Regions from separate parts of the Prescottella sp. GW823-FHT02E09 genome, predicted to be linked through region 1. Evidence: riboswitches for the same ligand, from Rfam matches in the RefSeq annotation. Region 1 holds a riboswitch; each other region holds the start of a gene.

What was found. A riboswitch is a leader RNA that binds a small molecule or an ion and turns the genes downstream of it on or off. The one in region 1 is predicted to bind cobalamin.
Region 2: another riboswitch for cobalamin. It lies ahead of AC1RIF_RS07165 (magnesium chelatase subunit D family protein); the one in region 1 lies ahead of metE (5-methyltetrahydropteroyltriglutamate--homocysteine S-methyltransferase).
Region 3: another riboswitch for cobalamin. It lies ahead of AC1RIF_RS04210 (ABC transporter substrate-binding protein); the one in region 1 lies ahead of metE (5-methyltetrahydropteroyltriglutamate--homocysteine S-methyltransferase).

The regions. Positions count from the first base shown of each region.
Region 1 covers NZ_JBXAJP010000001.1:672,431-677,674, forward strand. Annotated here, with positions in the region: gene AC1RIF_RS03270 (aldehyde dehydrogenase) at 113-1,567, shown strand; gene AC1RIF_RS03275 (NDMA-dependent alcohol dehydrogenase) at 1,602-2,711, shown strand; cobalamin riboswitch at 3,120-3,297, shown strand; gene metE (5-methyltetrahydropteroyltriglutamate--homocysteine S-methyltransferase) at 3,462-5,244, shown strand, end outside.
Region 2 covers NZ_JBXAJP010000002.1:646,403-651,646, forward strand. Annotated here, with positions in the region: gene AC1RIF_RS07155 (cobyrinic acid a,c-diamide synthase CobB) at 1-92, opposite strand, end outside; gene cobO (cob(I)yrinic acid a,c-diamide adenosyltransferase) at 106-720, opposite strand; gene AC1RIF_RS07165 (magnesium chelatase subunit D family protein) at 758-2,695, opposite strand; adenosylcobalamin-variant (AdoCbl-variant) riboswitch at 2,747-2,843, opposite strand; gene mqo (malate dehydrogenase (quinone)) at 2,912-4,447, opposite strand; gene AC1RIF_RS07175 (alpha/beta hydrolase) at 4,662-5,244, shown strand, end outside.
Region 3 covers NZ_JBXAJP010000001.1:863,887-869,130, reverse strand. Annotated here, with positions in the region: gene AC1RIF_RS04220 (ABC transporter ATP-binding protein) at 1-9, opposite strand, end outside; gene AC1RIF_RS04215 (FecCD family ABC transporter permease) at 6-1,064, opposite strand; gene AC1RIF_RS04210 (ABC transporter substrate-binding protein) at 1,061-2,047, opposite strand; cobalamin riboswitch at 2,079-2,263, opposite strand; gene AC1RIF_RS04205 (MDR family MFS transporter) at 2,276-3,703, opposite strand; gene AC1RIF_RS04200 (phosphoribosylaminoimidazolesuccinocarboxamide synthase) at 3,864-4,748, shown strand; gene AC1RIF_RS04195 (S9 family peptidase) at 4,765-5,244, shown strand, end outside.

The DNA.
Region 1 (5,244 bases):
ACCCCGACCGGACCGGCATGCGAGCGATGGTCGGCGTCCCCGGAGCGCGCGGGAGCAGAGCGCGCGTCGCCCGGAACCGATCGCGACAGACACACACGACAAGGAGTGAACGATGACAGGCATGGTGGACTACCCGGACCTCTTCATCGGAGGCCGTTGGGTCGCCCCGTCCGGATCGGCGCGGATCGAGGTCACCAATCCTCACACCGGCGAGACGGTCGGTAGTGTCCCGCATGCCGGCCGCGACGACGTCGACATGGCAGTTGCACAGGCGCGGACGGCTTTCGACTCCGGACCGTGGCCCCGGATGCCTGTCGAGGAGCGGATTGCGATCGTCGAGCGCCTCGGTGCGATCTACAAGGACCGGATTCCCGAGATGGCCCGGCTGATCAGCCTGCAGAACGGGACGCCGATCACCGCCAGCCTGCAACTGCAGGCTGGCGCACCCGCGGCGATGTACACGTTGACCGCACAAGCCGCGCGGGACTTTCCGTTCGAGGAACGCCGGGACGGCGTACGCGCCCCGGTGATCGTCCGGCGCGAGCCGGTCGGCGTCGTGGCCGCGGTGGTGCCGTGGAACGTCCCGGAGTACGTGACGTCCCTCAAGCTGGCCCCTGCCCTGGTCGCGGGCTGCACGGTGATCATCAAGCCGTCCCCCGAGACTCCGCTGAACGCCAATCTGCTCGCCGAGATGGCGACCGAGGCGGGAGTGCCGGAAGGCGTGCTGAGCGTGCTGCCGGCCGACCGAGAGGTCAGCGAGTACCTGGTGACCCATCCCGGGGTCGACAAGGTCTCCTTCACCGGATCCGTGGCCGCCGGCAAGCGCATCCTCGAGACCTCGGCGGCGAACCTGACCCGCACCACGCTCGAGCTCGGCGGCAAGTCCGCCGCCATCGTCCTGCCCGACGCCGACCTCGACAAGGCCATCGCAACGATCGTGGCGGCGTCGTTCGCTCTCAACAGCGGAATGGCCTGTGTCGCACTCACTCGCGTACTGGCACCGCGCGAGCTCTACGACGAGATCGCCGGCCGACTGGCGGAGGCGGCCGCCAAGCTGGTGGTGGGCGACCCGTCCGACCCCGCGACGCAGGTGGGCCCGATGGTCACTCGGGCTCATCAGCAGCGGGTTCTGGACTACATCCGCGTCGGCCGCGAGGAAGGGGCCACCGTGCTGACCGGCGGTGGGGTGCCGGCCGGCCTCGAGTCCGGGACGTATGTCGAGCCGACTCTGCTCGGGAACGTGCGCAACGACATGCGAGTCGCGCAGGAGGAGATCTTCGGCCCGGTGGTCTGTCTGCTGCCGTACGAAGACGAGGAGGACGCGGTGCGCATCGCCAACGACTCCGACTTCGGCCTCTCCGGCGCGGTGTTCACAGAGGACACCGAACGCGGTGTCGACATCGCACGCAGGATCCGGACCGGCACCATCACCGTCAACGGCTTCGCCACCGAACCGACCGCACCGTTCGGCGGTTACAAGCGCTCCGGCATCGGCCGCGAGATGGGTGTCTACGGCCTGGCCGGCTACCTCGAGCTCAAGTCGATCGCAGTGCCGAACCCAGCCTGAAAACTCACATCAGTTCATTTGAACAGGAGAGAACATGAAGACACGAGCTGCTGTACTGACCGGTCCCGGGCGGGATTGGGAGGTACACGAATTCGACCTCGACGAACCCCGGCCCGGTGAGGTGCTGGTGCGAGTCGTGGTTGGCGGGCTCTGCCATTCGGACAAGCACCAGCAGCACGGCGCCGCCCGCTACCCGCTCATCGGCGGACACGAGGGCGCCGGAATCATCGAAGCCGTCGGGGAAGGCGTGACAGCCTTCGCTCCCGGTGATCATGTTGCGTGCTCGTGGATCCCGAGCTGTGGAGCGTGCCGCTTCTGCATCAACGGGCAGAGCTACCTCTGCAATCTGGGCATCAATGTCGCGACCGGCGAACTCGCGTCGGGCGGGTACCGGTTCCACCGGGAGGGCCAGGACGCCGGCGGCTTCGCTGCGCTGGGCACCTTCTCCCAGTGGATGGTCGTCGATCAGCGCTCGCTGGTGAAGGTCGACAAGGACATTCCGTTCGAGTGGGCGTCCCTGGTGACGTGTGGTGTCGCGACCGGATGGGGCTCGGTCCTCCGATCCGGAAATGTGCGGGCCGGCGACACCGTGGCCGTCTACGGGAGCGGAGGCATCGGCGCGAACGCGGTAAGCGCCGCAGTGAGTGCCAATGCCGGTCTGGTTGCGGTCATCGACCCTGCCCCGTCCAAGCGCGACTTCGCGCTCAAGCTCGGAGCCGATCACGTGTACGCGACGGCCGAAGAGGCTCACGCCGACATCTGGGACCGCACTCACGGTGTGGGCGTGGACGTCTCGGTGGTCACCGTCGGTGTCGTCACCGCCGAGGTGGTGCAGTCCGCGTACCACCTGACCCGCAAGGGCGGTACGGTCGTCCTGACAGCGATCGCCGACGACAACACCGATGAGACTCTCCGGTTGTCCAGCTCGCACGTAACCAGCTTCAACAAGCGGATCGTCGGCTCGCTGTACGGCGAATGCAACCCGCGCACCGACATCCCGCGACTGCTGAAGATGGCCCAGGCCGGCAAGCTCGACCTCGACTCCCTGGTGACCCGCAAGTACGCCCTCGACGACGTCAATCAGGGCTTCGCGGACATGCTCGCCGGTGAGAACATCCGCGGCGTCATCATGCACGAGCACTGACCGTCCCAACGAAACCGCGCCGGCAGTACCCAGCGACGGTGGACCGAGTTGCCCTGTGCACCGGTCCGCCGTCGCTCGCGTCCACGTTCGGCACTGTACGAGCCGATGCCGGACAGAGCCCGATGCCCAGCACACACGCGGGCGGTGTCCCGACCAGGCCTGGGCAAGGACGGCAGCGCCGGCGATGAACTGGACGGACTGCGCTTTCCCCCGACGTTGTCGTAGAGCGGTAGGTCCAGTCGCTACTTCGCACGACCCGGGCCTTGCCGGACCAGGCATCGGTTTCGAACTCCTCGACGATGAGGTGACAAGCCTTCTCTTCGAGGGCTTATGCTGGACGGTGCAGCTGGTTCGCCAGGCGCGGTCGTGAGGAGCCCCGAAGACCACCGCCCGGCGTCGAAGCATCCGCGGTCGCGAGACCTCGAATGTGAGAGGGAACCCGGTGAGAATCCGGGACTGTCCCGCAGCGGTAAGTGGGAACGACCGCCGTCACATGCACTGGACCGAGAAGGTCTGGGAAGCGACGGCCAGTAGGTTCCGGTGGGTCCTACCCCGCCCGAGTGTCCACGAGTCCGAAGACCTGCCGACTGTGTCGGGCACGCCGTGCCCGACGGTCCACCGCCTCGTGGAATGGGCGAGTAGATCAGCTCGGTACTTCGTGCTGCCCCGTTGGCGGACGCACACCAGGGGCTCGGTCTGTTCTCGTCTGCCGGTGGTGGCCATCCACGCTGTGAGCAACTGGAGAACACCGTGACATTCGCTTTCACCGCAACCGTGCTGGGCTCCCCGCGCATCGGGCCCCGGCGCGAACTGAAGAAGGCCGTCGAGTCCTACTGGGCCGGGAACCTCGACGCCGCCGCCCTCGAGTCCGTCGCGCAGGATCTGCGGCGGCAGACCTGGACCGAACTGGTCGACGCCGGCATCGATTCCGTGCCGGTCAACGTCTTCTCGTACTACGACCAGATGCTCGATACCGCGGTCATGCTCGGAGCACTGCCGGAACGGGTCGCCGGGGTCGGTGACGCCCTGGACCGCTACTTCGCCGCCGCCCGCGGCAATGCGACCGTGATGCCGCTCGAGATGACGAAGTGGTTCGACACCAACTACCACTATCTGGTCCCCGAGATCACACCCGACACCGTCTTCTCACTCGACGCGGCGAAGGTGCTCGGCGAGGTGGACGCGGCTCTGGCGCTGGGCATTCCGGCCCGACCGGTAGTGATCGGGCCGGTCACGTTCCTGCTGCTGTCCAAGCACGAGGACGGAGCGCCCCTCGCCCGACTGGACGAACTCGTTCCGCTGTATGCCGACCTGCTGACGCGCCTCGCGGACGCCGGCATCGACTGGGTGCAGATCGACGAACCGGCGCTGGTCGCGGACCGCAGCGACGCCGAGATCGCCGCCGCGGGCGTGGTCTACGACCGGTTGTCGGCACTCGAGCACCGCCCGGCGATCCTGCTGGCGTCGTACTTCGGCGACCTCGGACCGGCACTGCCCGTTCTCGCCGAGACCGGAGTCGAGGGACTGGCCGTCGACCTGGCCGCGGGCTCGCTGGGGTCCGTCCTCACGACACCCGGTCTCGAGCGCAAGCACGTCGTCGCCGGTGTGGTGGACGGCCGCAACATCTGGCGTAACGACCTCGACGGATCCCTCGACTCACTCGAAACCCTGTGCGAGCGTGCAGGCTCGGTGGCCGTCTCGACGTCGTGCTCGCTGCTGCACGTGCCCTACACCCTCGACGGCGAGGACGGCCTCGATCGCGCGCTGCGGTCGTGGTTGGCGTTCGGCGCCGAGAAGATCCGGGAGGTCGGCACCCTCGCGACGGCGCTGCGCACCGGACGGGACGCCGTGGCCGGGGAACTGGCCGACGCCCGTGCCGCTGCCGCCACCCGCGCCGCCGACCCGCGCCTGCACGACGACGCGATCCGCGACCGCCTCGCCGCCCTGACCGAGGCGGATCGTCGCCGCAATCCGGCCGCCGAGCGGCGCGCCGCCCAGTCCGCGGTGCTGCCGCTGCCCCCGTTGCCGACCACCACGATCGGTTCCTACCCCCAGACCACCGCGATCCGGGTCGCACGCGCGGCGCTGCGCAAGGGTGACATCGACGCGGCCGAGTACGTGCGGCGGATGCAGGCCGAGATCGCCGACGTCGTTGCGCTGCAGGAGGATCTGGGCCTGGATGTGCTGGTGCACGGCGAGCCCGAACGCAACGACATGGTGCAGTACTTCGCCGAGCAGCTCGACGGCTTCTCCGCGACCGTGAACGGGTGGGTGCAGTCGTACGGCAGCCGCTGCGTGCGCCCGCCGATCCTGTTCGGCGACGTCCGCCGTCCGCGACCGATGACCGTCGAGTGGACGTCGTACGCACAGTCCCTCACCGCCAAGCCGGTCAAGGGCATGCTCACCGGTCCGGTGACGATCCTGGCGTGGTCGTTCGTCCGCGACGACCAGCCGCTGTCGGAATCGGCCGATCAGATCGCCCTCGCGATCCGGGACGAGACGGTCGACCTGGAACGCTCGGGCGCCCAGGTCA
Region 2 (5,244 bases), on a different contig from region 1:
GCGGCCCGGAGCGCCCCGACCAGGCCGGTCGCGACGGTGGTCTTGCCGCTGCCGGACGCCGGCGCCGCGATCACCACGGCGGGAGTGCTCAACGGATCACCATCGTCACCACTCGATGCCGCGCTGGCCCTTGCGGCCGGCGTCCATCGGATGCTTGATCTTGGTCATCTCGGTCACCAGGTCGGCCGCGTCGATCAACGCCTGCGGGGCGTCGCGGCCGGTGATGACGACGTGCTGGTTGCCGGGGCGTGATCGCAAGACCTCGACAACTTCCTCGGTGTCCACCCAGCCCCACTTGAGGGGGTAGGTGAACTCGTCGAGCACGTAGAAGCGATGCGTCTCGGCGGCGAGGCGGCGGACGATCTCCTGCCAGCCCTCGGCCGCGGCCGCCGCGTGGTCCTCCTCGGAACCCTGCTTGCGGGTCCACGACCAGCCCTCGCCCATCTTGTGCCACTGCACGGCGCCGCCGACGCCGCTGCTCTCGTGCAGGTCGCCGAGCGCCCGGAAGGCGGCCTCCTCGCCCACCTTCCACTTGGCGCTCTTGACGAACTGGAACACACCGATATCGAAGCCCTGGTTCCAGGCGCGCAGCGCCATACCGAACGCGGCGGTCGACTTCCCCTTCCCGGGTCCGGTGTGCACCGCGAGCACCGGTTGGTTCCGGCGCTGGCGGGTGGTGAGCCCGTCGACGGGCACGTTCTCGGGTACGCCCTTGGGCATGTGCAGTCCCTTCCTCGGACTCGGATGTTCGGGCGGGTCAGGCGGCGGCGCGGACGACGCCGGCGACCTGTTGCGCCGAGAGCTCCGCGAGCCGCACGCACCCGCCGCGCAGGTCACGGGCAAGTTCTGCGGCCAGGCCGAGCCGGACCATGCCGGTCTCGCAATCCACGACGATCGAGGCGACGCCGGTGTCGGCGAGCATCGCGGCGGCGCGCTTGGCCCGCCGCACGGCGTCCGCGGCACCGGTGGCACGACCGTCGGTGAGGGACACCACCAGCGCGCGACGCTTGGGATCCCGGACGCGTTCGCGCAGCACCACCTCGCGGGCACGCAGGAAGCCCTCGGCGAGCGGCGACTTGCCTCCGGTCTTCATCGACCGCAGTCGACGCACCGCGACATCGACCGACGACGTCGGCGGCAGCACCAGTTCGGCCTCACGGCCTCGGACGGTGATCACGGCGACCTTGTCGCGCCGCTGGTAGGCGTCGCGCAGCAGCGACACCACCGCGCCGGTCACCGCGGACAGCCGGTCCCGCGCGGCCATCGACCCGGACGCGTCGACGACGAAGAGCACCAGATTGCCCTCGCGACCCTCCCGGATCGCGCCCCGAATGTCACTGGGCGCCAGCCGCATCGGGCCTCCCCACCGACCCCGGTCCGTCTGGTGTTCGGCGGCGGCGAACAGCGTGCCCACCAGATGCAGACCGTGCCCGGGCTCGGTCGTGGTCCGAACGGTGCGACCGCGGGTGGAGCGGGAACGGGACCGCCGGCCGGGGGCGCCGTCGCCGACGCCGGGGATCTCGAGCATCCGGGTCCGGAACTGCGGGCCGGGGGCACCGGCGTTGCGCTCGGCTCCCGAACCGGCCCCCGGATCGGTCGAATCCTGTTCGGGCGCTTCCGATGTCGACTGATCCGACGGCGGCTCCGGTGCTGGATCCGACGGGGACTCGCCGCCACCGGGCCCGTCGGGATCGGGATCGGGCTCGGGCTCGTCGTGTGCCTTGACGTCGGAGTCGGCCTCCGCCATCGCGTCGTCGAGCTGCTGCTGGTCGAGGCCCGGCTCGTCGAAGGGGTCACGCCGACGACGGTGCGGCAGAGCAAGTTCCGCGGCAACACGCACGTCTTCCTCGGCGACCGCGTCGGCGCCCCGCCACGCGGCGTGCGCGGTGGCGGTGCGGGCGAGGACCAGGTCCGCGCGCATACCGTCGACGTCGAACGACGCGCACAGCGACGCGATCCGTCGCAGCTCGCCGTCGGACAGTTCGATGTCGTCGATACGACCGCGGGCGTGCGCGATCTGCCGGGCCAGCTCCCCGTCCTGCCCGGCGTAGCGGGCCGCGAAGGCATCGGGGTCACGCTCGTAGTCGAGGCGGCGGCGCACCACCTCCATCCGCACGTCGACGTCCCGGGAGGCCGCGACGTCCACCGCGAGCCCGAACCGGTCCAGCAGCTGCGGACGCAGCTCCCCCTCCTCGGGGTTCATGGTGCCGACGAGGACGAACTTCGCCGGGTGCGAGTGGGAGACACCGTCGCGTTCGATGTGGACCCGGCCCATCGCGGCCGCGTCGAGCAGCACGTCCACCAGGTGGTCGTGCAGGAGGTTGACCTCGTCGACGTACAGCACGCCCTGGTGCGCATCCGCGAGCAGCCCGGGTTGGAAGGCCCGCTCGCCGTCGCGAAGCACCTTCTCGAGATCGAGTGATCCGACCACGCGGTCCTCGGTGGCACCGACGGGGAGTTCGACGAGCCGTGCCCGGCGACGCTCCCCCACGTGCTCGATCTCGGGGAGCAGCGCGGTGAGCGCGCGCACGACGGTCGACTTGGCGGTGCCTTTCTCGCCGCGGACCAGCACACCCCCGATTCCGGGGTGGACGGCGCACAGGATCAGCGCCAGGCGCAGGCGGTCCTGTCCGACGACGGCACTGAACGGGAAGCCGGCAGGCTCGTGAGCGGCCAGGTCATGACTGTGACGCAACGATCGAATCCCTTCACGTCTCGGTTTCCTCGCCGAGAGCTTGGCGGTGCGAAACGTTGCGGCATTCTGGCTTCGGGTCGCTCCCATCGAGCACCCTCACAGTGGCGGGACCGCGCCTGATTCTCACAGGTCTTCCCCGCAGACGTTTCTCTGTTGCAGCACACTACCGCGACCCGGAGTTTCCTCCGAGCCGCGGTAGTGGATGTGGTGCGATCGTCAGACGGATGCGGACTCGACCACGGGCGCGGCGTGCGCCGGGGCCGTGGGGGCATCGCCGAGCTGCAGCGAACGAGTGCTCCAGTCCCAGACCTGCTGGAACAGGTCGGCGTTGTCGGACAGCTTCAGGCCCAGCGACGGGACCATCTCCTGCAGCTTCGGCTTCCATGCCGCGAACTCGCGCGGGAAGCAGCGCTGCAGCACGTCGAGCATGGCCGGCACGGCGGTGGAGGCGCCGGGCGAGGCACCGAGCAGGCCGGCGATGGTGCCGTCCTCGGCGTTGACCACGGCGGTGCCGAATTCGAGGACGCCGCCCTTGCCCTTCTTGCGGATCACCTGGACTCGCTGACCGGCGGTGATGAGCTCCCAGTCCTTGCCGACAGCCTTCGGCACGAACTCACCGAGGGTGCCGATGCGGTCGGCGGGCGACTGCATGAGCTCACCGATGAGGTACTTGGTCAGACTCAGCTCGGTGAGGCCGACACCGAGCATCGACATCAGGTTGTTGGGCTTGACCGAGCCCGGAAGGTCGGTGATCTTGCCCTGCTTGAGGAACTTCGGCGACCAGCCGGCATAGGGGCCGAACAGCAGGCCCGGCTTGCCGTTGATGACACGGGTGTCGAGGTGCGGCACCGACATCGGGGGCGCGCCGACTGCCGCCTTGCCGTACACCTTGGCCCGGTGCTGGTCGATCAGCTCGGGGTTGGTGCAGCGCAGGAACTGACCGCTGACCGGGAAGCCACCGAAGCCCTTGGCCTCCTTGATGCCCGACTTCTGCAGCAGGTGCAGCGCACCGCCGCCGGCGCCGACGAACACGAACTTGGCGTTGACGGTCTTCTTGGCGCCGGTGCGCAGGTTCTCGACCTTGACGATCCAGCTGCCGTCGGACTGCTTGGTGAGGTTGCGGACCTCGTGACCGAAGTGGACGGTGCCGCCCGACGATGCGACGTAGTTCAGCAGCTGCTTGGTGAGCGCGCCGAAGTCGACGTCGGTGCCGGACTCGGTCCAGTTGAGCGCGACCGGGTCGGAGAAGTCACGGCCCTCGGCCATGAGCGGCAGGCGCTCGGTGAAGAAGTCCTCGGACTCGGAGTACTCCATGCCGGCGAACAGCGGGTGACCGGCGAGTGCCTCGTAGCGGGCGCGCAGGTACTTCACGTTGTCGGCGCCGTGCACGAAGCTCACGTGCGGGATCGGGTTGACGAATTCCTTGGGATCGGTGAGGACCCCGTTGTCGACGGCATGCGACCAGAACTGGCGGGAGACCTGGAACTGCTCGTTGACGTTGATCGCCTTGGTGATGTCGACGGTGCCGTCGGCCTTCGCAGGCGTGTAGTTGAGTTCACACAGCGCGGAGTGCCCGGTGCCCGCGTTGTTCCACGGGTCGCTGCTCTCCGCCGCAGCGGCGTCGAGTCGTTCGAAGGTGGTGATCGACCAGTCCGGCTGCACCTGACGCAGGATCGCGCCGAGCGTTGCGCTCATGATGCCCGCTCCGACGAGCACTACATCGGTCTTCGCCACTACGTTCTGCTCTGACACTGGAGAATCGACTTCCTTGTCTGTTCACACGCGACCTGTTCGCACGCATCGCCCACTCGGATTCACCGGCTTCCGTCACCGGTGACCGTGTCAACTCGTGGCATCGCGTGCACAGACCGCAATTCGCGCGCCTGTGGCGCTTAGGTTACCTGTGCGTCACCTCCCCCAATTGTGCCCCTCGCAAACGACTCTGTTCGCCCAATAGAGTGTGATCGTGACTACTTGGGCTCCCGACGTCCTCGGCGACGGATACCAGCAGCTGACAATCCCTTTGGGGACCGATCCAGACGGGGAGGGCGACGTCGAGGCCACGCTGGTCCGCTACCAGCCCGCATCCGCACCGGGGAACCGGGCCGTGCTCTACGTCCACGGGTTCACCGACTACTTCTTCCAGCAGCACCTTGCACAGCATTTCGCCGAGCAGGGCTTCGCCTTTTTCGCGCTCGACCTGCGCAAATGCGGGCGCTCGCGGCGTCCGGGCCAGACACCGCACTTCGTGACCGACCTACGGATGTACGACGCCGAACTCAACGAGGCCCTCCGCCTGGTGCGCGAGCAGATCGGCGGCGGCCAGGTCCTCCTCGTCGCGCACTCCACGGGCGGGCTGATCGTCCCGCTGTGGCTCGATCGGCTCGAACGCAAACCGGGTGGTTCCGCCGGCGCCGGTGTGGCGGGTCTCATCCTCAACAGCCCGTGGTTCGACCTGCAGGGCCCGGCGCTGCTGCGCACCGCCGGCACGACCGCAGCCATCGACGCGCTGGGCCGGGTGTCGAGCAAGACCCCCGTTCCCGGGCAGA
Region 3 (5,244 bases), 190 kb from region 1:
GTGGCTCATGCGCGAGCTCCCCGTCGTCGGAGCAGGCACACGAACGCCGGCACCCCGACGACGGCGGTGACGATGCTGATGGGTAGTTCCCGCCCGGGCAGGACGGTGCGGGCGACGATGTCGGCCCACACCAGCTGCAGTGCGCCGAGCAACACCACCACCGGGAGCAGGCGCGCATGCAGCGGGCCGACGAGCATCCGGGCGGCGTGCGGCACCACGAGTCCGACGAAGCCGATGACACCGGCCTGCGCGACCAGTGCCGCCGTGCACAGCGACGCCACCGCGTACAGCACCCACCGGGACCGCTCGACGTTGGTGCCGAGGCTCGCGGCGGCACGCTCGCCGAACGCGAACGAGTCCAGCACCCGGCTGTAGGCCAGGACGATCGTCAACGTCAACGCGACGACGATGAGGATGCCGATCAGGCCCGACCAGCGCACGCCGGCCACCGAGCCGAGGGTCCAGTTCAGCACCCGATGGGCGGCGTCGCGGTCGCCGAACAGCACCAGCGCAGACGTCAGCGCCGCGGTCAGCTGGCCCACCGCGATTCCGGCGAGGACGAGCCGGCCGGGCAGCAACGCCCCGGACCGTGAGGTCGCGATGAGGAACACCAGCAGCAGGCTGCCGAGGGCCCCGAGGAACGCAGCCGACGAGACGGCGCCGAAACCGAAGGCACCCACCGCGGTCACGCCGCTGGTCAAGGCCAGCACCGCCCCCAACGATGCGCCCCCGGACATGCCGAGCAGGTACGGGTCGGCCAGTTGGTTGCCGGTCAGCGACTGCAGCACGGCGCCGCACACGGCCAGGCCCGCGCCGGTCGCCGCGGCCGCCAGCACCCGCGGCATCCGCAGGTCGACAACGATGTGGGTGGTGAGCAGGTCGGTCCCCGGGCCGATGCCGAGTCGTCCGGCGATCGCCTCGACGACCGTGCCGATCGACAGGTCGGCCGCACCGATCGCGACCCCGGCCGCGCAGCTCACCACGAGCAACGCGACCAGGACGACCGCCCAGCCGGTGCTGGTCGTCGCGGCCGCCCGGGCCGGCACCCGGGTCGTCAGACTCATGCCCCGCTGCCGCCCAGTTGCTCGGCGACCAGGCTCGCGCCCTCGATGGTGCGGGGACCGGGCGTACTCGCCGAGAACGGGACCACGACGAACGCGTCGTCGCGCACCGCCTTCAGGTCCTTCAGCGCCGGATCGTTGCGGAGATAGGTCTTCTTCTCCTCGGCGGTGTCCCATGACGCGTCCGCGAGGACGATGATGTCGGGGTTCGCCGCCAGCACCGTCTCCCAGCTGCCGTCGAGCCACGCGCCGTCGGCGTTCGCGAAGACGTTGGTCCCGCCGACCGCATCGATGATCAACTGTGGTCCGCCGGCGTTGCCGCCGACATACGGGGTGTCGGTGTTGCTGTCGTACCAGAAGATCGTCTTGCCCTTCGCCGGCGCGGCGGACTCGATGCCGGCGAGGGTGGTCCGCATCTGCGCGATGACGGCGTCGGACTCGGTCTCGCGGCCGAACAGGGTGCCGTAGTCGGTGATCTCGGTGGCGATGGAATCCCACGCGACCGGCGGGCGCGTCGACTTGTCCTTGCAGCCGAACGGTGAGACGTACGTGGCGATGCCCAGTTCGTCGAACGACTCGTGCGAGCCGACGGCCTTGTCGTCGAACGCGCTCGAGTACGACGCCAGCACCAGGTCCGGCTTGGTCTCGAGCAGCGCCTCGCGGCTGGGGTAGTCCTTCTCGTCCAGCGCCGGCACCTGCGCGTACGCGGCCTGCCACTGAGGGGCGATGGTGTCGTCGAGGTACGCGGTGCCGACCATCTGGCCCTCGGCACCGATCGACAGCGCCGATTCGGTGGCGCCCTGGTTGAGGGTGACGGCCCGCTCGGCCGGACCGTCGAGCGTGACGGTGCGCCCGCAGTTCTGCAGGGAGATCGCGGCGGCGTCGGCGTCGTCGTTCGACGACCCGCCGCACGCGGTGAGGGTGAGAGCGGTGGCGATCGACACCGCTGCCGTGGAGATGACTCGGCGAGAGATAGGGGTACGCAAAGCGACCCGCCTTCCATGACTCGTGGAAAACGTGCAGTTATGCGTCACGGCCGGTCTCCTGGCTCGGCAGGGATAGCCGCCGACTACGCCTTCCCGGATGCATGTGCACCCAGTGGCTGGGGTCGAACCCCTAGTAGTCGACGTACCTGCCCACAGTGGCGAGTACCGCGCCGGCTTCAACCGGACTTCCCGAACACCGTGACAACATCGTGAAGAATAGACGACGGGTCAGAGGGCGCTGTCCGCCTTGTCGGTCTTCTCAGCCCGCGGCATCAGCGCCGACGACACCGTCATCACGACGGCGATGCAGAACAGTCCGAGGAACACCAGGTGGATCGCGTCGGCAAGATCACCGGGATCCGGTTCGGCGGCCTCGCCGACCCGTGAGTTCACCAGCGCACCGAACACCGCGACACCCACGGCGCTGCCGATCGAGCGCGCGAACATGTTGGTCGAGGTCACCACGCCGCGCTCGGACCAGTCGACGCTGGACTGCGCCGCGATCAGCGTAGGGGTGGCGATCAGGCCCATGCCGGAGCCGATGACGAAGCATGTCGCGCCCACCTGCCACACCGGCGAGCCGTCCGAGAGCAGCAGTAACAGTGCGGTGCCGACGAGCGCGAGGGCACTGCCGATCAGCGCGGTCGTGCGGAATCCGACGCGCAGGTACAACCGTCCGGCCTGGGACGCGGCGATGGGCCAGCCGATGGTGAGCACCGCCAGTGCGAAGCCCGCGACGAGCGCGCCGGTGCCGAGCACGCCCTGCACGAACGTCGGCACGTACGACGTGAGCCCCATCAGGATCGCGCCCACCGACAGCGACACCAGACTGCTCGCGACCAGCACCCGGCGGGTCAGCATGTGCAGCGGCAGGATCGGATCGGCGACGCGGCGTTCGACGAGGACGAATCCGGCGAGCATCGACGCACCGACGACGAAGACGCCGATGCCCATCGGGGACAGCCACTCCCACGACTGGCCGCCCTCGAGCAGTCCGAGGATCATCAGCGCCGCGCCGCCGGTGAGCAGGATCGCGCCGGGATAGTCGATGCGCCGCCGCTGCACCGTGGTCGTCTCGACGAACTTGCGGTGCAGCATCCACGCTGCGAGCGCGCACAGCGGCAGGTTGACCAGGAAGATCCACCGCCATGACAGGTACTCGGAGAACACGCCGCCCAGTGTCGGGCCCAGCACCGCGGACGCGCCCCACACACTCGCGATGTAGCCCTGCACCTTGGCGCGTTCGGCGACGGTGTAGATGTCGCCCGCGATGGTGAGCGCCATCGGTTGGATCGCGCCGGCGCCGAGACCTTGGAGCGCCCGGAAGACGATCAGCGCGGGCATGCTCCACGCGACGCCGCACAGCAGCGAACCGACCGCGAAGAGCGCGATGCCCAGCATCATGATCGGCTTGCGGCCGAAGACGTCGGACAGCTTGCCGTAGATGGGCACCGAGACCGCCTGCGCCAACAGATACACCGAGAACAGCCACGGGAACTGCGAGAAGCCCCCGAGATCGCCGACGATCGTGAGCACCGCGGTCGCGATGATCGTGCTGTCGAGCGCGACGAGGGACGTGCTGAGCATCAGCGACAACAGAATCGGGCCCCGTTCCGAGCGCAGCCCCACCGATGTAGTCGCGGTGTCGATCGCCATGCACCCACCCACCATTCCTCGTGAAGTCCGAAACAAGGCTAACGACTACCGCCGACTCCCGCGTTTTGCGCACAAGTGCGCGAATCGCGGGGGAAGATGCGAATGGGGCGCCCACGTGCGGTGGGATGCGCCGATTCGCGGGACCGATAGGGTATGCAACGTGCGTCCTTCACTCGATTCCTACACCCATCTGGCCGGCGGCAAGGTCCGCGATCTGTACACGATCGACGACGAGCACCTGCTGCTGGTCGCGAGTGACCGGATCTCGGCCTACGACCATGTGCTGACCACGCCGATCCCCGACAAGGGGCGCGTGCTCACCGCGATGAGCGTCTTCTTCTTCGAGAAGCTGGGCGGCACCAACCACCTGGCGGGCGATCCGTTGGACGAGCGCATCCCCGAGGAGGTCCTCGGGCGCGCCCTCGTGGTCCGCAAGCTGAACATGCTGCCCGTCGAGTGCGTGGCCCGCGGCTACCTCACCGGCTCGGGCCTGGCGGACTACAACAGCACCGGTGCGGTGTGCGGCGTCGCGCTGCCCGAGGGGCTGGTCGAGGCGAGCCAGCTGCCCGAGCCGATCTTCACCCCGGCCAGCAAGGCCGATCTCGGCGACCACGACGAGAACATCGACTTCCAGGCCGTCGTCGACAAGGTCGGTCAGGACCTCGCGGTGAAGCTGCGCGACGACACCCTCGACATCTACTTCCGTGCCGCCAGCTTCGCGCGGGACCGCGGCATCATTCTCGCCGACACCAAGTTCGAATTCGGCCTCGACGCCGACGGCAACCTGGTGCTCGCCGACGAGGTGCTGACGCCGGACTCGTCGCGGTACTGGCCGGCCGACGGGTACGAGCCGGGCAAGGTGCAGCCCAGCTTCGACAAGCAGTTCGTGCGCAACTGGCTCACCAGTCCCGCGTCGGGCTGGGACCGCGCCTCTGACACCCCGCCCCCGCCGCTGCCGCAGGACATCGTGGACGCGACCCGCGCCCGCTACATCGAGGCGTACGAGCGCATCTCGGGTCTGTCGTTCGAGGATTGGGTGGGCTGAGATGACCGTGCCCTCGATGCCGACTCCGCCTCCGGTCGCCAAGCGGGTGCCCCTCGAACGGACCCATCACGGGGACACGTTCGTGGACCACTACGAGTGGCTGCGGGCAAAGGAGGACCCGGAGGTCATCGAGTACCTCGAGGCGGAGAACGCGTACACCGCGCGGCAGCTCGAGCATCTGGAGCCGTTGCGCGAGAAGGTGTTCCAGGAGATCAAGTCGCGGACGCAGGAGACCGACATGTCGGTCCCGACGCGGCTGGGCGACTGGTGGTACTACGCGCGGACCGCCGAGGGCAAGCAGTACGGCGTCAACTGCCGGTGCCCCATCTCCGGACCGGACGACTGGACGCCGCCTGAGCTGTCGGCCGACACCGCGATGCCGGGCGAGCAGGTGCTGCTCGACGGCAACGTCGAGGCGGAGGGCCACGAGTTCTTCTCCGTCGGCGCGTTCTCGGTGAGCCACGACGGCACGCTGCTGGCCTACTCGGTCGACGTC